One region of the Paenibacillus sp. E194 genome, then DNA from elsewhere that is predicted to be linked to it. Evidence: riboswitches for the same ligand, from Rfam matches in the RefSeq annotation. Region 1 holds a riboswitch; each other region holds the start of a gene.
The links. A riboswitch is a leader RNA that binds a small molecule or an ion and turns the genes downstream of it on or off. The one in region 1 is predicted to bind cyclic di-AMP.
Positions count from the first base shown of each region.

Region 1 (9,037 bases):
AGAATTGTCGGATCAATTAGCATCCAGAATATAAATTGTAAGTGCTCCATACTCTCTAAGTGAATATTTAGCTTATTTTCAGTTTCATTTCAGGAAATACGAACATACTATAGCCATCCCTTACATAAGGAGGTGGAACCTATGAAACGCAATTCAACCGTAGCAGCGTGGACGTGCCTAATGCTTCTCTTGATGGCTTCACCTGCGGCAGCGCAAAGCAGAACTGCGCTAGATGCTACGGCAGATAAGAGCAAAGAGCAAGCTGCTGTACGAGTGGTCACTTCATCTCAGGCTGCACAGCCGAATCAGCAGAGCACGGAGACGGATAAACAATTAGAACAAGTACAGGCACAAATGAAGGAGCTTCGTGCAGAAATGAAGCAGCTGCGCGAGAAGAAGCTTCAATTGCTCGCTAAGAAACACGGAATTTCGACAGAAGGCAAAAGCAACAAGCAAATTCACCAGGAATTACACGAGAAATTAGGCATAAAAGGACGACTGTTCCACGAGAAACATCACATTAATGGGAAGCATGTCGAGGATCGTCAGACTCAGCTTCAGCACGAGGAAGAAAAGCATCGAGCAGAGGCAGATGGGCTCACACCAGAAGAGATTAAGGCGAAATTCCAAGAATTGAATGGGTCAGTTAAGTAAATCAGAAGCGTCTATGCGAAAATAGGGAATTTCCAGACAAGATATCGGGACATGCGCACAAGCGCATGTCCTTGTGTCGTTAATGGCGATGAGAATGGTTGAAACCGAAAAAGAAATATTTCGTAAAGATAGATAAAAGCACGAATCGTTGACATGCAGATATGCATAGGATAAAGAAGCTGAAGTTGCGCGGGGATAATGGGATAACATGAAACAACCCGACGAAAAGGCGCGGAGCGCTTCTCATCGGGTTATGTAGTCGTTCATATCATTATAAGAGTGCTGGAAACTTCCAAACTATTGATTGTCTGTAGCGATAGAAGAAAAATCATTCTCGTTCATTACACGACGAGCACCTACATAGCGCTTCTCGTAGTAGTCCATGCTAAGGCTGTCGATGCGTGTACCTTTGCTTGTCGAAGCGTGTGCGAATTTGTTGTCGCCTACGTAAATGCCGACATGCGATACACCGTTGCCGCCGCTTGTGTCAAAGAAGACCAGGTCGCCTGGACGAAGCTCGTCTTTGCTAACTTTCTCACCAGCGTCAAATTGCGACGAAGATGTGCGAGGAAGATCAATTTCGAACTTGTCGAACACGTACTTCGTAAATCCGGAGCAGTCAAAGCCTTTCGTTGTTGTACCACCATACTTGTACGAAATGCCAAGCAAACCGTCAATCGTGTTGTCCATTTTGGATGCTGCGAATGTGCTGCCTGCACTGAACGAAGTAAACAGAACGCTCAGTCCGAGCACCGCTGTAACTAGCTTCTTCTTCAAAGGGAAAGCTCCTTCCGTGCCTGCGAGGTTAGCTGGAGGGTTCGGTTGAAGGACCCCTATGATCCCTGTGTTACAAGATCAATTCACCCGTAAAAACTGGTTCCCCCGCTTTCCGGTCCGCCCGGAAACTCGGCATTCTGGTTTTTGGATTATGTATTGCTGCGTGCGATAGTAACAATTTTGCAAGAGTTAGTGCCGCTTTCATGACAAAGTTGTAATAAATCTAGATTTATTGTAACAGACGGAAATTCCTTTGACAAATATTTTTTGTCCTTGACACGAAAAAAACTTGTCAGATCAGCATTTTTTTCGCTGGTAGACAAGTTTTTTAATTTATTTTGTTAGGTTACGCTGCTTCAATATCATCGTAACCCTTTGTAACTTTGTAACTTTGTAACTTTGTAACTTTGTAACTGAATTGCGCTCAATCAGAACCCCCATTATTTCATCTGTTGCTCTGCTTCCTGCCAGACAGCGTGGCGGGCAGACAATCCCCACATTTTAAGTATTGTCATTATGGCAGGCAGTGCCTGTTGAATAATGAGTGCGGTAATCCCGGTGAACACGGCTGCCGCCGTTGTGGACAATATGCCTACACCAATGGTGATCCCAATAAAGAGAAGTGACAATCCTAGAATGGGAAGCAGGCGACGAGTTCCGGCTGTCACGGATCGAATTAACGGTGTTTCTGAGGCAGCGCCGAAGTTAAGGAATAAGAATAGTTGATGAACAAGCCAGCCGCCAATGAACCAAGCGATTACAAACGGTGCCACTGCCACGAGTAAGGAAGACAGAGAAGCCGATGTTGACAAGGCATGGGCCGCATAAGGAACGAACCATATAGCTGGTGCGATAATGAGCAGTGTCTCGAGCAGATAGAGGACAAGCATTGGCTTCCAAGCGAGCTTGATCCCTTGGAAGAAGGCAAGCCCCTGCTGCTTGGGCCGTGACATAGCATGGAATACACCCGCGTGAATGAAGGGGGTAAGCAGCATATGGACGGCAACGAATCCGAGGATAGCCCATAAGTAAGGAAAATAGTCATTCGTCTTCATTAGATAGAACTGGCTTTCGGTCAGAAAGAGCTGCCTGCTCATCTCGGTAGGTGCTGGATCTGGGTAACGGCGCAGGATAGGTGTTACCACTCCATCGACGAAGCGATAGAGGAAGAACCCCCATAACAGTTGGTACAAGAATAGAATGACCCATATATAGATGTGCTCTTTGCACCAATTCCAGCCTGAACGCACATAAGCCTTCACACTATCACCACCCCAAAATGTTCGTAACAGCTTCGATTACCTTGATGACGGATAAGTTAACTCGTGTACGGACAGGTTCGTCGACATGAGCACGCATATAATTATTGATGTGCTTGTTCTCAACGACAATCGAATATAGAGGATCAACCATGACCCAACTGAGCGGCGCTTTATGGGTGACGGTATATTGGATGCGGTCTCCCTCTCCATTCCATCCCTTGCGAGTCGTCGTGCCATCCGAGAATCCGAATACGATCGGAATGGATGGATAATTGGCACCGAGCTTGCGGATATGGACAGTCGCTTCATATTGGGTAGACCCATTCGATTCAATCGTACGTGAATCAATGTTCTCCACGGCGAAGTCTGCCATCATGCCGTTGTACACATATTGTTGGAAGAAATCATTCCACTTGCGGTTAGTTACCTGCTCAACAACTCGCTGAAAGTCTGATGTAGTTGGGTACTTGAAACGGTACTTCTGCGTATAAGTTCTCATAATGCGGCTCATCATTTTCTCCCCGACCTGCTTCTCGATTGCAAGCAGCACCAGCTTGGCACGCATGTACACATTTTCTGCGTAATGATTTTGATTTTTGTAGCGCCATGCATTCAGCTTCAGTGGAGCCGGATCTGTGACGTAGCTGGCTTGTATTGCGTTATTTGGAAGTACTCCGAATTCTTGCTCCATCAGCTTGTCTTCTGCATAGGAAGTGAACCCTTCATCGAGCCATGCTTCCTCGAATTCGTTTGAGGCGAGAAGTCCATAAAAGTATTGATGTCCAATCTCATGAACGACGGTACGTTCCAGGTCGTAACCCGGACTCTCATCTTCTGCACCGAATGCTGTAATCAAGGTCGGGTATTCCATTCCTCCAGCTCCGTTGCCTAATTTAGGAGGCACGATAATGGACAAAGTAGAGTACGGGTATTTGCCGTACCATTCGCTGAACTTGGACAGCGCCGTCTTCGCAGCGTAGAAATAACGTTCCTTCAAATCTTTATGCTTCGGGTCTAAATATAGCTTGATACGAACCCCTGGTACTTGGCTAGAAGAGAACGGCTCTTCAAAATAGACAAAGTTTGGAGATGCGGCCCACGCGAAATCATGAACATCATCCGCATAGAATTGATAGAATTTCTTTCCGTTTGCTATCGTAGGGGTTTTCGTTGGAAAGCCTGTAGCGCCTACGATATAATTGTCGGGTACTTGAATGCGTACACTGTAAATGCCGTAATTGGAGTAAAATTCGGAATTACCGTGATATTGGTGCAAATCCCAGCCTTCTGATGCCCGGCCGCGTACCCCTGCCTTTTCATAGGCAGCAATCTTAGGGAACCATTGGCCAGCCATCACAAAATTATCGGCGTATCCCATACGTGCGAATATTTTCGGCAGTTTTACTTCAAAATCCATGCGAAGTGTAACTTTCTCCTGACTTCGTACTGGCTTGGTAAGACGGAGCTTCAGAAGCGTCTCATCCTTCGCGTTTCCGTCATCTGGCTGAATGTACTGCACCCGGTTCATCAGGGACATACCGTCAACCGTGGATAATGATTTTAGCGTCATGCTGCCATATCCATCCGCAGGGAACTTGTCTTCCCGCAATTTTCCGCCAGACTCCTTCATGAAGGTGGTGTCGGGCGAACGGAAAGCGTTCGGATACATGTGGAAGAACAGTTCATTGACAGTCGATCTCCCGGGATTGGTCCAAGTTACGGTTTGCTTGCCGATAAGGGTATGTGTAGACTCATCCAGTTTAACTTCAATATGGTATTCGGCAATACGCTCACTTAGTACCTCCGCATTGGGAGTCTCCACGGCTTGCTGCGTAATGGGTTCTTGAACCGCCTGCTTGTTCACCTCGGGTCCAAGGGACGGAACGGATCCAGATGGCCAGAACCGAACGAGGAGGAAGCTGCAGGCGGCTAGGAACAAGGCAGTGAATAGAAGCCGGCGATATACATTGCTTCGGGTCATACGTTTTTACCTCCCGTTGACAAGCATCTACAGCATGTATATGTTGGCTTTTTGCAGATTATTAGCTAAAATGAAAATGATTTTGAGTACGTGTAAGGAAGGAGCGCATGACGAAATGGAATCTTCAGATAAGAAAGTTAAGAAGCCGCTGGCATTGAACGTAATGAGCAGCGGTAAGCATAAAGGATTCGGTTCGGGTAGTATCGATCTGAACAACGTGTCGCCCGTCATTATCGATGAAGGAACGGCGTACATCGATTTAGGCGCGATGCACGCAAAGAGTAAGGTGGAGCGTGGAATTAAGTTCTCTACGAATAAAGAGGACGTTCCAAATGGCCGCCAATGCTGGATCGTATGGGTGGCAGTCGATCGTTCTGCGGAAGGCGCGTTCTACGGCGGCTTGGCTGCTTGTGAAATGCTGATCGACACGGAGGCGAAGCGCGGCTGGAAGATGCTCGCAGACCACGTCAATCGGATGGACTATGCAATGAAGCGCCGCGTGCTCGTCGAAGAGCTGAACACAGAAGACAAGGCCGCGCTGCGTGAACTGCTTATGACGCACAATGCTGAATGGTGGGAGCGTACGCCAGAAGAAGTGAAGGCACAGCTTGCCTAGCATAATCATTTACATCTAAAGAAGGCCGCTATTCCGATCTCGTGATCGGTGCAGCGGCCTTCTATTATAATAGAGATGAGTTTTGTCCCTACTCATACCTAGTAAGGACACTCATTACAACAAGGTGATTTAGGCGCGATATACAGGCATCTTGTTCACCTGTGCGACTCCTGTTTCAATCGCAACCTGAGCAATCGCAGATGCGACGCTAGGCACGACACGCTTATCTAGCGGGTTCGGAATAATATACGTCGGGCTGAGCTCTGCATCGGTAACGATAGCCGCAATACCGCGGGCTGCCGCGAGCTTCATATCATCCGTAATATCTGTAGCGCGAACATCGAGTGCGCCGCGGAAGATGCCAGGGAAGGCGAGCAGGTTGTTCACTTGGTTCGGGAAGTCCGAACGGCCCGTACATACTACTGCCGCTCCAGCAGCAAGCGCTTCGTCCGGAAAGATCTCCGGCGTTGGATTCGCCATTGCGAATACGATCGGCTTTACATTCATGGAGCGCACATGATCCTGCGTCAGCACCTTCGGTGCGGATACCCCGATGAATACATCTGCTCCGCGCACGACATCGGTTAGCGTACCGCGTATATGTCCGCGATTCGTTACCTTCGCTATGTCTGCCTGCGCGGTATTCATCCATTCCTCGCCTTCGCATACTACGCCTTTCAGATCCACAAGGGCAGCATGCTTGATGCCTGCCTTCAACAGCAGCTTTGCTATGGCAATGCCAGCAGAGCCGGCGCCATTGATGACAACGCGCACGTCCCCCATCTGCTTGTCTACCACTTTCAGTGCATTGATTAACGCAGAGAGCAGCACGATGGCAGTGCCATGCTGATCGTCATGGAAGACAGGGATATTCGTTTCTTCCTTTAAGCGCCGTTCAATTTCGAAGCAGCGTGGTGCCGATATATCCTCCAAGTTAATACCGGAGAAGGTAGGCTCCATATTTTTGACGATGTTCACGATCTCATCTACACTTTGCGTGGATAGACAGATTGGGAAGGCATCGACATTGCCGAACTGCTTGAAGAGCATGCACTTGCCCTCCATGACCGGCATAGCTGCATAGGGACCGATGTTGCCGAGGCCGAGAACGGCCGAACCGTCTGTCACAACGGCAATCATGTTGCCACGTGACGTATACTCGTTGGCAGCATTCGCATCATTTGCAATCAGGCGGCATGATTCAGCCACCCCTGGTGTATATACAAGGCTCAGATCCTCTGGGGACGTCACCTCAATTTTGCTTGTCACTTCAATCTTGCCGTGCAGCTTCTTATGAAGTTGTAACGACTCTTCTTTGATGTCCAGTGCGACTGGCATACTACAATCAGCTCCCTGTTAGTCATTCCGAGGAGACTTAATACTGAATAAAAGTCCCATGCTAACATTGTGCTACGTTAGTAAGGAAAAGGGAAATACGATCCCCATATAAGCTAATAAATTTTATTTATAGTAACGAAATGCAAGTTATGTCTTCTGCTATTTGTCCGTTCTGCGTCATGCCCCTTGAAGCGGGAGCTGGCGCATGCACTCGATCATGCTGAGGCAGTCTTGCGACAGATGATGTCCTTCTTTCCAGCATAAATAAATATAGAAGGGCAGCGGATCCTCAAGTGGTATGGCTACAAGACCGGGCATGTTCTTGACCGCCATAGAGACGATTAGGGAAATGCCAGCCCCGCTGGCCACCATCGACTTCACGGTCTGAATTTCATCCGATTCAAATACAATATTCGGTTTGAATCCGTATGTTCCACAAGCGAGCATCAGTTGTTCATGATGTACATAAGCTTCCGTCAGCACGATAAAATGTTCATGCTTGAGTTCAGCAATGGATATGGACTCTCGAGTCGCGAGTGGGTGGGTGTCTGGCACACACACATTTAGGTGATCCTCATAGAGCAGCACGGAATGGAGATCAGAGATTGATTCTTGATCTGCCTGTCCGATAATGCCTAAATCCAGCTTACCCTCTTGCAGCAGCTCTGTAGTAATGCGAGAGCCGTACTCGGTTACTTTAAATTGCACATGCGGATACCGCTTCCTTATGTAAGCGAACATGGAAGGGAACAAATAGGCTCCGATAATTGGCGGCAAGCCAAAATGAATGTTGGAGCTGTTATAATTACGAACCTCTACTATAGCTTCATCAATTTCAGACAAAATGTTATCAACTCGGGCTAGAAATAACGCCCCCTGCGGCGTGACATGCACAGCCTTCTCTTTCTTATTGCGTTCGAGCAATTGTACACCTAGAAATTCCTCCAGCCGATTTACGGCGGCTGTTACGCAAGGCTGGGACACATACAGCTGTTCAGCTGCTTTTGTAAAGCTATGCTGTTCAGTAACGGCCTTGAAATATTCAAGTTCCCGCAAATTCATGATGCTTGGTTCCCTCCGATATGATAATCCAATGCGAGTCCTATTCTACAAGAAACGATGACGTTCTACGATGGATAAAGCTTACAAGTGAATGGACTTAGGTATAACCATTGTACATCAAGATGATCCTAAGGGAAGCAAGCAGAGCTGGATAGGGCAGCCAGCCGTCCCTTTACTAACTTTCTAAAATGTGGTAATATATACAAATAACATGTTCTTCGGACTGAAGAATAGGAACAGGAGGTGAGGTAGGAGATGAATTTCAATACGCCGAACATTCGTATTAGCCAACTGCCAGTGGCAATGTTTGGAATTATTCATGATGTAGCTCTCAACGGGATACGTGTGTCCATTTTTTCGAATACGAATACGACAATATGGCGTGAAGACTCTCCTGCCTTAACCTGAGCGGATTTAGGTTTATTTAGGGCTGTAGGGATTTTTCCCTGCAGCCCTTTTTTGTTCCAGATCGAGAGGCAGCGTCTTGCTCACGCCCCGAGGGGGATATCGACATGATCATTAGCCTATGGCATGTGAAAAAATATTACGGAGCAAACTTGGTGCTCTCAGATGTGTCATTTGAAGTGAAAGACGGAGAAAAAGTCGGGCTGATTGGCCGCAATGGAACGGGGAAAACAACAATTTTGCAGATGTTAAGCGGGGCATCCACACCGGATCAAGGGGATCTGTTTATCCGCAAAGGCGCGACGATTGGATTGCTCGATCAAGTACCCTCTGCCCATGAATCTGCTTCTGTATATGATGTACTGGCTGAGAGTTATGCGGAAGTGCGCCGCCTAGAGCAAGAAATGAAGCAGGTGGAAGTGACCATGTCAGACCCTGCTGTCTCTGCAGATGAGAAGAAACTGAACCAAATCCTGCAGCAGTATGGACAAATGATGGAACAATTTGAGCGGGCAGGCGGCTATGAAATGGAGGCCTCGATTCGACGGATCAGTGCTGGCCTCGGAATCGCGGAAGAGCAATGTAGCCGCCCCTTCTCCTCGTTATCTGGAGGAGAGAAGACGAAGGTCGGCTTGGCAGCGCTGCTGCTGAAGCAGCCTGATATTCTGCTGCTTGATGAACCAACGAATCATTTGGATATGGCGGCCATCGAATGGCTGGAATCCTTCCTGCTGGCCTATTCGGGAGCGGTTATGATTGTTTCGCATGATCGTTATTTCCTTGATCGAGTTGCAGGCAAAATGATTGAGATCGAAGATGGGGAAGCGTTCATTTATCATACGAACTATTCCGGCTATCAGAAAGAGAAGGAAGAGCGGCTGCTGCAGCAATTCGCCAGTTATCAAGAGCAGCAGAAGAAGATTAAGAAGATGCAGGATACAA
Region 1 covers NZ_JMDX01000001.1:33,668-42,704, reverse strand. Annotated here, with positions in the region: gene AZ66_RS00180 (hypothetical protein) at 142-654, shown strand; gene AZ66_RS00175 (C40 family peptidase) at 952-1,431, opposite strand; cyclic di-AMP (ydaO/yuaA leader) riboswitch at 1,435-1,576, opposite strand; gene AZ66_RS00170 (hypothetical protein) at 1,872-2,693, opposite strand; gene AZ66_RS00165 (M1 family metallopeptidase) at 2,698-4,674, opposite strand; gene AZ66_RS00160 (YwhD family protein) at 4,790-5,290, shown strand; gene AZ66_RS00155 (NAD(P)-dependent malic enzyme) at 5,420-6,628, opposite strand; gene AZ66_RS00150 (LysR family transcriptional regulator) at 6,806-7,690, opposite strand; gene AZ66_RS31745 (RAxF-45 family protein) at 7,946-8,098, shown strand; gene abc-f (ribosomal protection-like ABC-F family protein) at 8,203-9,037, shown strand, end outside.

Region 2 (9,037 bases), on a different contig from region 1:
GCGCATCAATTGAAGATGAAACTTGTAGATGTTGAATATACGTTTGATCGGAACAAAATCATCTTTTACTTTACGGCAGAAGGACGCGTGGACTTCCGCGAGCTGGTGAAAGACTTGGCTAGCGTATTCCGAACACGGATTGAGCTCCGGCAGATTGGTGTACGGGACGAGGCGAAGATGCTTGGCGGCATTGGGCCTTGTGGGCGCGTGTTATGCTGCTCCTCATGGTTAGGTGATTTTGAACCAGTATCAATTAAAATGGCAAAAGACCAGAACTTATCGCTGAATCCTACGAAAATATCCGGTTTGTGCGGTCGCTTGATGTGCTGCCTGAAATACGAGCATGACAATTATGAAAGCGTGAAAGAAGAGCTTCCTACAGTCGGCAAGTGGGTTGTTACCTCGATAGGAGAGGGCAAGGTCGTCGGTATTAATGCCGGTGAACGCAAAGTGCACGTCCAATTAGCCGATATCGGCAAGGTGAAAGATTTTGCTTTCGACGACGTTGTCATAAAATAAATAGCGGACATTTTCACGCTCTGGGGTGGGAACTTGGAGAAGAAAGACATTTTTGCGCAGATTCATGAATTGGAAACGCATATGGGAGACCTTCATCAAGAGCTTGGTGCGCTGAAACTCGTCGTCAAAGAGCTGCTGGAAGAGAATCAACGCTTGTGGATGGAGAATCAGCAGCTGCGCAAAGTACTGCACCACGAGCATCACGAGCACTTGGAAGTTGAACCTGAGGTGAAGGGAGACTCGGCACCCGCAGTACATCCTGATCCGAACGGGGATTCCAAAGAGAACGTGGTTGGCGAAGGGTATGATAATTTGGCGCGGCTGTATCATGAAGGGTTTCACATTTGCAACGTGTATTATGGACATTTGCGGACGGAAGGTGACTGTTTGTTCTGTCTGTCCTTCCTCAATAAATAACCGCGGCCGTAGGTCAGTGGGAACCGATAAGAGGGTTCCCCACCTACGGCTTTTTCATCATATTAGGGGCAATTTACAGCATAGCTGATGAGGAAATCCCTTATGAAACGTTATAGATATAGGTGTGAGTAGTACGTAAATGAAGATGATAAAGGCAGGGGCGTTATGGAGAATAGAAACGATGTGATCGGGCTGCATCCATCTGAGAGGCTCGACGATTTGCTCACTCATCAATTACGAATCATACAGAGCTCAGAGGTGTTCAGCTTCTCCATGGATGCTGTCCTGCTGGCTCGATTCGCTTCCGTGCCAACGCGTGGCCGGATTATGGATCTGTGCACAGGCAATGGGGTAATCCCACTGCTGCTGTCCACACGGACTAATGCGCAAATCGATGGATTGGAAATACAGCCAAGACTTGCGGATATGGCCAGCCGCAGCGTTCGGCTAAATGGCTTGGAAGAGCGAATACGCATTACCGAAGGGGATTTGAAGGCATTTACACCAGATGCAGAGCGTCCCTTTTACGAAATGATAACAGTGAATCCTCCCTATATGCCGTTGACGGCGGGTGATGTGAAAGAGAACGAGCATTATGCACTAGCTCGCAGTGAGGTCGCCTGTACACTGGAGGATGTGATCCGCACGAGTGCTAAGCTGCTGCGAACGGGCGGGAAGCTTGCCATGGTTCACCGTCCTAGCCGTTTGACAGATATCATAGCACTTATGCGGACATATCGATTGGAGCCGAAGCGTATTCGCTTCGTTCATCCACGCGAGGATGTAGAGGCCAATATGGTGCTGATTGAGGCCGCGCGAGACGGCAAGCCGGATGTACGGCTATTACCGCCGCTTATCGTATATAATGAAGGAAATGAATATCGTGAGGAATTAATGGATATCTATTATGGGAAAGCCTCGCAGCTGAAGGATGGATAATATGCAATTGACGGAACAATATAGCTACCAGCAGCAAGACAAGGAAAATGTAGGGGCATTATATCTTGTAGGGACGCCGATTGGGAATCTGGAAGATATGACATTCCGGGCCGTACGCATACTGCGGGAAGCCGATATTATTGCGGCGGAAGATACACGCGAGACGAGGAAGCTGTTGAGTCATTTCGAAATTACAGGGAAGACGCTGTACAGCTATCATGAGCATAACAAGCAGGCAAGCGGCCCTGAACTTGTGCGTATTATGGAAGAAGGCAAGCGTATCGCCCTTGTGAGCGACGCCGGATTACCCGCGATATCAGATCCGGGTGCAGATCTTGTTCAACTAGCTGTAGAAGTGGGTATTCCTGTTATTCCGATTCCTGGCCCGAATGCGGCCTTATCTGCCTTAATTGCGTCTGGGCTACCCACGAATCGTTTCACATTCGTGGGTTTCCTTCCGCGGGAGAAGAAGCATGCAGATACAGTGCTTACCTCACTCCGAATGGAAGCGGGAACGCTGTTATTCTATGAGTCACCGCACCGTATTGCGAAGACGCTCGATCGGCTAGCTTCCGCATACGGAGACAGCCGCCGGATTACGATTGCCCGTGAGCTGACGAAGCGTTTCGAACACTTCATCCGCGGTACGGTCGGCGAATGCATTGCCTTTGTAAGCGAGCATCCTCCATTAGGAGAATGTTGTATCGTCGTCGAGGGCGCTGATGAGAATGGAGCTTCTCAAGATGCGGGACAAGCATGGTGGCACGAATTGACGGAAGAAGAGCATGTTGCGCATTATGAACGTGAACAGGGAGTATCACGCAAGGATGCAATGAAACTGGCAGCCAAGGATCGCGGTGTATCCAAACGAGATATCTATCAGGCTTTGTTATAGAACAAGAATGGATACAATGGATCATATGTGAAATATGCAGACAATAGAGGGGAAACCGTTGCTGTAAAACAAAAAAAGACCTCCATGGTGGGTTCAAAACCATGGAGGCATCAAGGAAGATATAAAAAGGTTAGAATTAACATATGTGATTAGAGCTATTATAACCTATTTTTTTATTTTGTCACAGGTTGTGGTATTTCTGATATACATTCGTGACAAACAATTTTTCCTTTAAAGTATGTAACGTTCTCTGCATTGCCGCAGAAGATGCATGCTGGCTCATATTTCTTAAGCATGATGCGCTCTCCGTCAACGTAAATTTCTAGCGCATCCTTTTCACCGATACCAAGGGTGCGGCGAAGCTCGATCGGAATGACGACACGACCTAGTTCATCTACTTTACGGACGATACCAGTGGACTTCATCATAGTTCAACGCTCTCCTCTTTGCTTTAGCATGAAATGTCATATTTCGACAAAATTCTTTTTGGCTGATTCTTATCGTACCAACCATTCCCAAATTAGTCAACCTAAAAAATGTATACTTGGCGTGCTAATTTATGGATTTTAGGTTTTTTTAGCTTATATTAAGCTGTTTTTAACGACGTAGCGTACACTTTTACACTCGTATGGTATTTTTTATGCAAAAATAAACAGAAACAAGAATAAACCAAATCTTTTCGACAATAAGGCAGACTATGTCGAAAAGGTTCGAATCGAAAGGAGTGATTTTCAATGTTATTAGAGGAAAAAGTGTTCAAGGATCCGGTTCACAATTATGTGCATGTTCAAGATCGAACAATTTGGGATTTGATTAACACGAGGGAATTCCAGCGGCTCCGCCGCATTCGCCAATTAGGAACTTCCTATTTAACATTCCACGGAGCAGAGCATAGCCGCTTTTCTCATTCTCTGGGCGTATACGAGATTACTCGGCGGATTATTTCTCAATTTGAACGAAACCAATATGAGGACTGGCCGCAGGAAGAGAGGCTGGTTGCCTTATGTGCTGCATTGCTTCATGATGTGGGCCATGGACCATTCTCTCATTCCATTGAAGAGGCCTTCGATATGTTTCATGAAGATTGGACATACCGCATTATAATAGAAGATACCGATATCAACCGCGTGCTGAGACAAGTAGATCCACAGCTCCCAACCAAGGTGGCATCAGTGATTCGTAAGACATATGAGCGGCCGATTGTCGTGAATTTGGTATCCGGCTCCCTTGATGCGGATCGTATGGACTATTTGCTGCGGGATGCATACTTTACCGGTGTTAATTACGGTACATTCGATATCGATCGTATTCTAAGGGTGCTGCGACCGCTTAAGGATCGGATTGTAGTCAAAGAGAGCGGCATGCACGCAGTAGAGCATTACTTGCTAGCTCGATATGAGATGTACTGGCAAGTCTACTTCCATCCGGTAACCCGAAGCTCGGAGATGTTACTGCGCCTGATTTTCAAACGAGCCAAAGAATTGTATTTGGGTGGATACACTTTTCAATATTTCCTCTCTCCACTAGATTCTTTATTTGAAGGAACGATTACGACGGAACAATATGTCCAAATGGATGAGGCATTTGTGCAGACCGCATTCATGCAGTGGACAAGGGAGAAGGATGAACGTCTCGTTGACTTGTGCCAGCGATTCATGGAGCGTAAACTATATAAATATATTGAAATCGAACAGATGGATGACGATTTACAGGAACAATTGCGGGCAGAGTGGTCGCAAATTGGGCTTGATCCAAACTATGAACTTATGTTCGATTCCCCCTTCGACAAGCCCTATGATGTATATCGAAAGGGAGATGCCCGTTCACAGCAACATATTATGCTATGGGGACGGGATCAGCAAATTGTAGAGCTGTCCAAGAAATCGGATATTGTACGTTCCATTAGCGGCATTCGCCGTGGAAAACACTATATCTATTTCCCAATGGACAAGCTTCTAGAAGTCTCGAATCACCTTACGGAAGATACAAGGCGTATGTTTATACGCCGCAACCATTAGATCGATTTACAAGAAGGAGCGCATAAACGTGTTATTTGATACGCATACGCATTTAGACAGCAGCAATTTTGACGAGGATCGCGATCAGGTTATCACACGGGCCGTTGAACAAGGGGTGACCCGTATGGTTAACATCGGGTTCAATCGAGAGACGATCCCGACGACGATGGCGTTGGCGGAGAAATATGAGTTCATCTATGCAGCTGTGGGCTGGCATCCGGTAGATGCGATAACGATGAAGCCGGAGGATATAGACTGGATCGCCAAGCTAACGGAACATGAGAAGGTTGTGGCGATTGGCGAGATCGGACTGGACTATCACTGGGATACTTCTCCGAAGGATGTTCAGCACCGTGTATTCCGCGAGCAAATTGGGTTGGCGCGAGAATTGAAGATGCCGATCATTATTCATAATCGTGAGGCGCACGAAGATGTAATCCGCATCTTGCGCGAGGAGAAGGCTCACGAAGTAGGGGGCATCATGCACTCCTTCTCAGGTAGCTGGGAAACAGCGAAGATGTGTCTGGATATGGGCTTCTACCTTTCATTTGGAGGACCCGTTACGTTTAAAAATGCAAAACAGCCGAAAGAAGTACTTGTTAAGGTTCCGAATGACCGATTGCTTGTGGAGACAGATTCCCCCTATTTGACTCCCCATCCGTTCCGAGGCAAGCGTAATGAGTCCGCATATGTGCGTCTTGTTGCAGAGGTTGCAGCAGAGCTGAAGGGTATGGAATTTGAAGAATTTTGCAGAATGACGACTCAAAATGCTATGACATGTTTTGACATCACGTGAAAACGGGCCAAAAACAAGTGAAAAAAAGACATCGGCCATAAAATAAGTGGATTTCATTATGAAAAACGGATTAAGTTACATTTTTTTAACCATTTTTCGCGAAAAACGGAATTGCTACTGTCTTTACAAGAAGATTGCAAACACGATATGATTTCTCACAGATGTTATTACACAATTCAATATTGTTCCAACTAATTCAGTATCGCTTAATCTCCATGAAGTGGAGAGCGGGGGAACCAGAGTGTGAACGACATGACATGAGTACATGTTCATTCACACGGATTAATTCCTTGGGGTGAATTAGGGACGACCGAGCCATGAGCCGGTTGGTTCCGATAGGGCGACTCTCAAGCCCGAACCCGACAGCTAACCTCGTCAGCGTACCGAGAGAGGGTTCCTCGCGTCCTACACTGTTGACGTTTGGGTTTCTATTACGGAAGCCGCGAAAGAGTCTCCTCTTACGAAGGGCTTCTTTTGTTTACTCTCAAACATTCTTTTTTTGAATAATGAGAATAAAGACGTCATAGGGTGTAAGAAATAGGAGGTGGGAGCAGCCAATACTGAAACGTTGGTACGGAGATTTCGGCATTGTCTTGAACGATTACATGCTCGTTTATGGCAAGTGAAGTCTCTCGTAAACATTCTTGAAATAGTCGCGTCAGATGGAATCATGCAGAGCACTCGACGGCGGGACTATGTAAGGAGGACCGAGAAATGGGACAGATCGTGAACAACGAAACCCATGAACCCCGATCATCCAGCATGTCACTCGCATTGCGATGGAAGCATGAAAATGTACGTGTTATCACCGTTATTGCAGCTGTAGCAATCGTGATCACATTAATAGCAGTCTTGACTTGGTATAATGTAACGAAGAAGACAGTGGCTGTGCTCGTTGATGGACAAGAGCGTTCAGTCGAAACTCGCCTAGATACGCTTCGCAATGTTTTGGATGAGCATGCGATAGCGCTTGGGGCATACGATGTAGTATCGAAGCCGCTTGATGCAGAAATTGCTGATGGAGATCGAGTTATTATTGAACGCGCTTTGCCTATCCAAATTACAGCGGATGGGAAGAAAGAAACACAATTTACGACGAAGAAGTCGGTGCATGATGCACTAACTTCGCTGCAAATCCAGGTGAATCCTGAAGATAAGGTATTCCCTTCTAAGCGTGCCTCTATTTCGAAGGACATGGACATTCGCATTGTTCGTGTCAGCAAGAAGATGGAAGAGCGTAAAGTGAAGGTTCCTTATCAAGTGGTGAAGCAGGCAGATGCTACTCTCCTTAAGGGGAAGACCAAGACGGTTCAAGATGGAAAAGAAGGCTTGGTTGTCCAGAAAGTACAGAAAACGTACGAGGATGGTAAGCTCGTATATTCGCAGATGGTCGACAAATCCGTTCATACAAAACAAGTGAATCAAGTGATAGCCTACGGAACGAAGAAGGAACCGGAAGTTGCTGTTCTGTCAATGAACGCGCAGGAAGACGATTCTGACAATGTTTCCAGTGGCGACAAAGATTTTAACTATAAAAAAGTGCTGAAGAACGTTCAACTGACGGCGTATACGGAATCTGAGGGATCGGCTGGTGCGAAGACAGCATCTGGCGCGATGGTATCAGAAGGTCGTACTATCGCGGTTGATCCGAAGGTCATTCCGCTCGGCTGGTGGGTATATATCGAAGGGATTGGATTCAGACGTGCTGAAGATACAGGTGGCGCGGTCAAGGGGAAAATTATCGATGTATACTTCGACAGCAAGAAGGCGGTCAGCAAGTTCGGACGCAAGAAGGGGTACACCGTATACGTGGTTGGCCCAGTCAAGCCGGAATCGAACTAATGCACAAGGTATGCAGCCGTGTGTAATTAGGATATAGTAATGAATAATGATTTATGTCATGCTAAGAAGAGGGGACACCCTCTTCTTTTGTTGTTTATTTATGAATGGAAAGTAAGGGAAGGATGCGGAATTAGGAAGCAGCCTTGTGGTGAGAGGAGCAAGCATATTGATACGCGAAGTAATAGTTGTAGAAGGCAAAGATGATACCGTTGCCATTCACCGTGCCGTTGAAGCGGATACGATTGAGACGGGTGGATCGGCGATTAATGATACAACGATAAAACGCATCGCATTGGCCCAAGAGCGCCGAGGCGTTATTATTTTTACGGATCCAGATCATGCAGGGGAGAAAATTCGGAAGACGATAGCCGAACGTGTACCTGGGTGCAAGCACGCTTTCCTGCCTAGACATGAGGCGATAGCTAAAGGGGATCTTGGTGTGGAGAATGCAAAGCCAGAAGCGATTCGCCGTGCCTTAGAGCAGGTTCGCTCCGAGATGCCAAGCATGACGTCAGAGTTGACGTGGACGGATCTCGTGGAAGCGGGATTGACGACGCATGCAGGCTCTGCGGAACGCAGACGGCAGTTAGGTGAAATATTGGGCATTGGATACTGCAACGCGAAGCAGATGCTTAAGCGCTGCGGTGTGTTCCAGATCGGACGAGAGGAATTTGAGAACGCCTTGCGGAAGCTGAACCAATTCGAGCAGGGACAATGTGCAGAAGGAGAATAGATAGAATGACGCAGACGAAAATAGATATTGCAACACCGAATCGCACGAAAGACATTATACGCAAGCATGGGTTTTCATTTAAGAAAAGCTTAGGGCAGAACTTCCTAATTGATATGAACATTTTGCACCGTATTGTGGATGCTGCAGAGCTTGATGATGTGACAGGTGCCCTGGAGATTGGGCCTGGGATTGGTGCGCTTACGGAGCAGCTCGCTAAGCGCGCTCGTCGTGTAACAGCAGTCGAGATCGATCAGCGCTTGCTTCCGATATTAGGGGAAGTGCTGGAGCCCTATGAACATGTCCATGTTGTACATGGGGATGTATTGAAGGTGGATTTGCATGAATTGTTCCGCGAACAGTTCCAGGATGTCGAGCGGGTAAGTGTTGTGGCCAACTTGCCCTATTATGTGACGACACCGATTATGATGAAGCTTCTGGAGGAGCGTCTACCGCTCAAGAACATCGTCGTCATGATTCAGAAGGAAGTTGCAGAGCGAATGGCAGCGAAGCCGGGAGGCAAGGATTACGGCAGCTTAAGTGTGGCTGTTCAATATTTTGCAGAGCCGGAGCTTGTATGCACCGTACCGCATACGGTGTTCATCCCGCAGCCAAATGTAGAATCTGCAGTAATCCGTCTACGTGTGAGACAGACACCGCCTGTACAGGTGAAGGATGAGTCGCTGTTATTCGATGTTGTACAGGCTTCGTTCGCTCAGCGTCGCAAGACAATTTGGAATAACCTGAAGGCTCGCTATGCCAGCAAGTGTGGGACAGACAGGCTGACGGAAGCGCTCGCTTCAGCACAAATTGAACCGAATCGCCGAGGGGAGACACTCTCGATTGAGGAGTTCGCTGTTCTGTCCGACGCGATCGGTCAA
Region 2 covers NZ_JMDX01000052.1:15,660-24,696, reverse strand. Annotated here, with positions in the region: gene AZ66_RS09755 (PSP1 domain-containing protein) at 1-519, shown strand, start outside; gene yabA (DNA replication initiation control protein YabA) at 553-936, shown strand; gene AZ66_RS09745 (tRNA1(Val) (adenine(37)-N6)-methyltransferase) at 1,102-1,875, shown strand; gene rsmI (16S rRNA (cytidine(1402)-2'-O)-methyltransferase) at 1,877-2,770, shown strand; gene AZ66_RS09735 (AbrB/MazE/SpoVT family DNA-binding domain-containing protein) at 2,944-3,198, opposite strand; gene AZ66_RS09730 (HD domain-containing protein) at 3,505-4,788, shown strand; gene AZ66_RS09725 (TatD family hydrolase) at 4,817-5,584, shown strand; cyclic di-AMP (ydaO/yuaA leader) riboswitch at 5,778-5,981, shown strand; gene AZ66_RS09720 (3D domain-containing protein) at 6,299-7,426, shown strand; gene rnmV (ribonuclease M5) at 7,593-8,159, shown strand; gene rsmA (16S rRNA (adenine(1518)-N(6)/adenine(1519)-N(6))-dimethyltransferase RsmA) at 8,165-9,037, shown strand, end outside.
Region 2: linked by a shared signal. The riboswitch ahead of AZ66_RS09720 (3D domain-containing protein) and the one ahead of AZ66_RS00175 (C40 family peptidase) in region 1 are both predicted to bind cyclic di-AMP.

Region 3 (5,843 bases), on a different contig from region 1:
TGTCCGGTATGCTGAATTGCTTACACAGCAACATAGAATTTGGTATGGTTGGATCAGTGTCGAACCGTGTTGCCGGCGAACAGCAGATACCTGTGCCTTACGAACATGTCAAAGATATGTATGACTTTGCTGCTGAATATAATATCCCGGATGCAAGCCGGTGGCACAGCACAGATCGTTTGTTCCATGTGTGCCGCCTTATGCGCCGCAGCACATTTGAAGCGAATGGATACTTTGATGAGCGATTTGAGAATAGCGGATTTGCAGATGAAGATTATCATTTGCGCATGCGGATGGTAGGGCTCAAGCTTATCGTATCAGGGGACGTATTTATCCACCGCTCGTTCCATGCAAGCCTGCAGGAGCAGGACGGTCACACCCAATCTAGTCAGGATAAGCATGCGGCTTTCTTTCAAGAGAAGTGGGGCAATGCTTATGATTGGCTTCAGCGTATTCGTACGCAGCATGGGATGCTTGCGGGACGGCAATGTCAGGCATTTTATCCGTCTCAGGTGGCAGTTACTGGACTAAACGATGCAAATTATTGGATTGAAAATGGGGCAAAACGTCCTGTTCAAGGGGAGTTACGTATTCCGATTGTACGGGTAAGTCAGCTTGAATTGCGGGGATGGCCAACAGGAGTACCGATTGAGGCTGCTGCGGTTGCGCAGAAATGGAGTAAACAGCATGAAACAGAGGGAAAGATTCCTGACGGTGCTGTATTCAAAACGGAACTAGGCAAGTATTATCGTCGTGAGGGTGAAGCATGCAGAGAGCTTGTTAGTGATCATGCGCTGAACCGCTGGGGATTCGCTGATAAGGTAGCAATCCGTACGGAACATGAGAGAAGCGACCTTACGGAACAGTTGCCAATTATGGCGCACCCGGTCATTCATTCCTATCATATTTGAGGAATTGAAGAGTGGAAGTTAGGCCTTGTGCTTGGGAGGGGAGAATATTGCAACATTTCATCACGGACATGATTGGTCAAATGTCATATACGCAGCGGCATATGGCGCGCGTGCTTGACGCAGAGCGGCATGTAGCGGTTCGCATGGCGCAAATCGTGCATGCACTGCCGGATGTTGACCCTCAATTCGGGGGGGAGAACGATTATAAGGAATACTCCCAGGCATTAACGAAAAGTATCGTTGCTTATCTGAACGGAATTGCAGAGCTAGAGGAAGCGATGGCGGAACAGCTGCAGCATGTGTTGAAGGAGATTTCGGATGATGCAGAGGAATAATGCGCATGCAAGGGGGGATCTGCATGAATAGAGAACAGTCCTATCACGTCATTCTGGAGTCTATGGCCAAGATGCAGGGCAATGTGGCGAAGATCCTAGAAGCAAAAGCGGTAGAGGCCGAGAAGATGCGCAACTGGACGTTGAATCATATGACAGAGCACTCGTTCACGAATCATCGGGAACAGATTGTCGAACCTCTTGACGTGCATGCACAAGTGGTTGAAGTAATCGAGAGTTTGACGAAGCTGCAAGTCAGTCTATCCCACAATATGAAGGTACTGCTCCGGCGGGAGGAATCCGAGGGTTACGGAGATAGCCTCGGAGGGGGCTTGTTGAATGGAGAGTTCGGGATAGGAGACAAAATGTAATGGCTGCAGCGCACGAGGAGCAGCAGGTGCAGATTGAAATGATCAAGGCCATTGTACAGAGCCAATCCGCATTGGCACGTATGTTGAATCAAATGGCTGACCTTACAGCACATTCAGAAGCTGCAACGAAATTGCTTAAGGACAATATTCGTCTGTTGTCCATGTATCAGCTTGCACTATGCGGCATGGTCACAGGTTTTCAGACCCGTATTCGCAAGACAGGCACAGCTGCGCCTCCATGGCTGCATCCGGATTGTCAATTCGAGGAGATGAGAGTGGAGGAGGGAGAAGTTGCAAGTGAATAAGCAGAAGCGAGCACAGAGATCCCGGCGGCAAATGGGACAGCAGAAGCTGGTTAGCGGCACTGCATCAACGGGAAGCGTAAGGAAAGTGAGCAAGCAGGTTCCGCAACGGAAATTGCAACGCCGTCTTCAGGTTGTGAACCAGCCCGAGTGTCGGCGTACAACGAAGCAAATTGCCTCAACACATTCGACTCATCACCGCATTCAACATCCTGCATTTCAAGATGGATATCGGGTGGGGTATGCGAAGGGATATGAAGATGCACATCAACTGTCCTATGCCAATCAATCATAACGAAGTGAACAGTCTGACACTTGCATAGGCAAGAGGAGGGCTGTTTTTTAATGGATGTCGAGCGATAGGATTCGGGTAAGAAGGAACTTGAAACAAATATAATATCACATGTCGGTAAACGGAGTAGAACGATGCGCAGTTGTAAGCTTGCGCACCGTCAGAAATTCGAAGTTGGTTTACATTTCCCTTCAAGTTGGGTTCAAGAAGGGAGACGCCGCTTCTAACTTGAATGTGGCTCCATTTGTAAATAGAATCAAATCCAGGAAATCCAAACAAATGGTCAAACAAAGCGTTTACATACAGGTATTTATTTAAATTTCTTTGTTTTGCTCATGAAATCATCGCCGCATAAGCAAAGTTGAGAAATTGCGAGGTAATGATGCTGTAATGAGAGATAAGATGGGATTAGTTGATCACAATTGCCCGGAAATGGAGAAATTATGGTTTTCATTTCATTTACAGCAGGAGGGGAAAGGCGTAAGATTCAGTTCAGCAACAACAACGTTATCCGTTGCGTCTCAATCGCTGAATTCCGCAGGAAGCGGAAGCGGGGGAACCAATGAAGCGAATGGAGCTGAGTGGACAGTCAGCAGCCACCGTTCGCATGGGGTGAATCCGGCACAGGATCGCTGTTCCTGGCTGGTAGGGCGACTCTTCGCGCCCGAATCCGTCAGCTAACCTCGTAAGCGTACGGGAGAGGCGCGCCTGATCATATGGCGACGCACCTCTTTCTTGCAAGTAGGGCTTCGGACAGATGAACAGGAGGAACTGGATATGTACGATGCGGACCGGGTCATTACAGTGTTCGCAGGCTGTGAGACGGGGATTGAATTCATACGTCAGTTGAAAGGAGCAGGATATTCGGTTGCGGGTATTGCCCATAATGGGCGATTGGCAACGCGATTGGAAGGTGTTGGCGTTCATTCCGTATGCCGAATCAATACGACGGAGCCGAAGGCGTGGGCCGTCCCTCATGTCCCGATTGGCCGAATCTATGTGTTTGAACAGAGCTTTGCGCTTTCCTGCCGGCTTCTTCAAATATGCCGGCAATGGACGACGGATCCGATCACAATCGTGACGAAGCGTCATCATCCGCAGTCGATCTACCGATTGCTTGGTGCAAATTACGTCATTTATACGCAATCGGATCAAGTTTCATTTTTACTATCAGATATCATCTAATTTATCCATATAGGCAATGCTCACCGCTGAATCCCATTCATGGGAACGGGGGAACCAACGTTAGTGCGCCAGCTGTACATCTGCAGTTCGCGCAAGGGGTGAATCCGGCACAGGAATCCGTTCCTGGCCGGTAGGGCGACTCTTCGCGCCCGAATCCGTCAGCTAACCTCGTAAGCGTCCAAGGAGGCAGCCTTTATTTCGTCGTGGAACATTACGCGCACGTTTATTTGACGATGCGCGAAATAGGCCACACGGAAAGGGTCCCTCTTTCCGTGTGGCTTTTTGTGTTGCCTGCGCGTTCCTACTGAGCAGGAAGTCTTGGTAGGAGCGGGATCGCGGCAGCATTGCCTGGAGAGATGAGAACCTTATTCAGGAGGAGGAAGGGACTATGTTTGATGCAGTCATGATGATTCTTCTCGCACTGCTTGGACTAAGCGTATTGGGTATTCTCCATTGGTGCAAGACGGAAGTGGAGGAACGGGGTGATCGCTCATGATGATCGTGTTATTCACCTTGATTACGGCGCTGTTCATTTATTTGCTATATGCCTTAGTCAAACCGGAACGATTTTAGTTTGGGCAGAGTGATTGTTGATATTTGTACATTAGAGAAGGGTGGAACGGAACAATGAGTGCAATCGAATGGATCGCCATTGGAATTACCTTATTGCTTGCCTTGGCGATAGCGCGTCCGATCGGAATATATATGGCAGGGGTGTTTGACAATAGCGGAGCTCCAAGACCGCTGGATCTTGTATTTGGTCCGATAGATCGTTTTTTGTTTAAGTGTTTCGGCATTAAGGATCAATCGCAAAGCTGGAAGGCATACGCCTTTACGGCAGTTGCCACGAACGTGCTGATGATTGTGGTGACATATGCAATATTCCGCCTTCAAGGGGTATTGCCGCTCAATCCGAATGGCATTCCTGGCATGGAACCGGGAGTAGCATTCAATACGGCGATCAGCTTCATGGCGAATACGAACTTGCAGCACTATAGCGGTGAAAGTGGACTTTCTCCGCTGTCACAAATGACGGGCATTATTTTCTTGATGTTTACGTCACCTGCTACTGCGCTAGCGGCAGTAATGGCCATTATACGAGGGTTGACTGGCAAGCCGCTCGGCAACTTTCTGGCTGACTTAGTTCGTTCGATTACACGGATCTTTATGCCAATTGCTATTGTTGCCAGCATCCTGTTCATCTGGAATGGTACGCCGCAATCCTTGAGTCCAATGGATACTGCAGTCACGGTTGAAGGAGCAGAGCAGCATATTCCGCTTGGGCCCGTAGGCTCGATGATGTCGATTAAGGAGCTTGGCAACAACGGCGGTGGCCATTATGGAGCGAACTCAGCACATCCATTTGAGAATCCGAATGGTGCAACGAATGTACTTCATATTCTGCTTATGCTGATGCTCTGCACAGGGTTGCCGTTTACCTACAGCCGCATGGTCGGCAACAAGAAGGAAGGGCGTGTGCTGTTCGTCTCCATGGCGATTCTGTTCCTGATTATGCTCGGATCATCTCTTACAGCCGAACATATGGGCAATCCTGTGCTTAACGCAGCAGGATTGAGTGGAACAGGTAGTATGGAAGGGAAGGAAGTTCGTATTGGCGTTGCCCAGTCCTCACTGTATTCGGTCGTTACGACTGCATCAGAGACGGGCGGTGTCAACAATATGCATGATACGCTGACACCGCTTGGCGGCTTGATCCCGATGGCGAATATGATGCTGAATACCGTATTCGGCGGCGTCGGTGCGGGATTTATGAACGTGCTGCTGTACGTCATGATTGCCGTGTTTTTATCAGGCCTCATGGTTGGGCGGACACCTGAATTTTTGGGACGCAAGCTGGAAAGTAAGGAGATGAAACTGCTTGCGGTTACCCTGTTGGTACATCCCATATTGATTCTCGTACCAACGGCGATTGCAGTTGCCACACAAGCGGATACCCTGTCCAATCCAGGATTCCACGGATTGTCTCAAGCGTTGTATGAGTTTACGTCTTCTGCGGCGAACAATGGTTCTGGCTTTGAAGGATTGGGAGATGCAACGCCGTTTTGGAACATTTCCACAGGTATTGTCATGTTCTTGGGGCGCTACGTATCGCTCGTTACGCTCCTTGCCGTAGCAGGATCGATGGCGAAGAAGCAGCCAATTCCGAACACAAGTGGTACGTTCCAGACGAATACGGCGCTGTTCGGTATCGTATTTGTCTGCACAGTACTTATTGTGGGTGCTCTGACGTTCTTCCCGGTAGTCGTGCTCGGTCCGGTCGCAGAACATCTGACGTTGTGGAAATAAGGGGGAACGGAAAATGAAGACGGAAAAACAGATGAAAACACCTGCGCCATTTGAACCGGCGCGTATGCATACACATCAAGACAAGGAACGGAGCATGTTCCAAGGCAGCTTAATGCGAGCAGCATCGATCGATGCGCTGCGGA
Region 3 covers NZ_JMDX01000288.1:233-6,075, reverse strand. Annotated here, with positions in the region: partial or broken gene AZ66_RS25330 (glycosyltransferase family 2 protein) at 1-911, shown strand, start outside; gene AZ66_RS25325 (hypothetical protein) at 959-1,246, shown strand; gene AZ66_RS25320 (hypothetical protein) at 1,270-1,614, shown strand; gene AZ66_RS25315 (hypothetical protein) at 1,614-1,919, shown strand; gene AZ66_RS25310 (hypothetical protein) at 1,912-2,211, shown strand; cyclic di-AMP (ydaO/yuaA leader) riboswitch at 2,725-2,915, shown strand; gene AZ66_RS25300 (hypothetical protein) at 2,986-3,393, shown strand; cyclic di-AMP (ydaO/yuaA leader) riboswitch at 3,408-3,585, shown strand; gene kdpF (K(+)-transporting ATPase subunit F) at 3,886-3,966, shown strand; gene kdpA (potassium-transporting ATPase subunit KdpA) at 4,021-5,700, shown strand; partial or broken gene AZ66_RS25290 (potassium-transporting ATPase subunit B) at 5,813-5,843, shown strand, end outside.
Region 3: linked by a shared signal. The riboswitch ahead of kdpF (K(+)-transporting ATPase subunit F) and the one ahead of AZ66_RS00175 (C40 family peptidase) in region 1 are both predicted to bind cyclic di-AMP.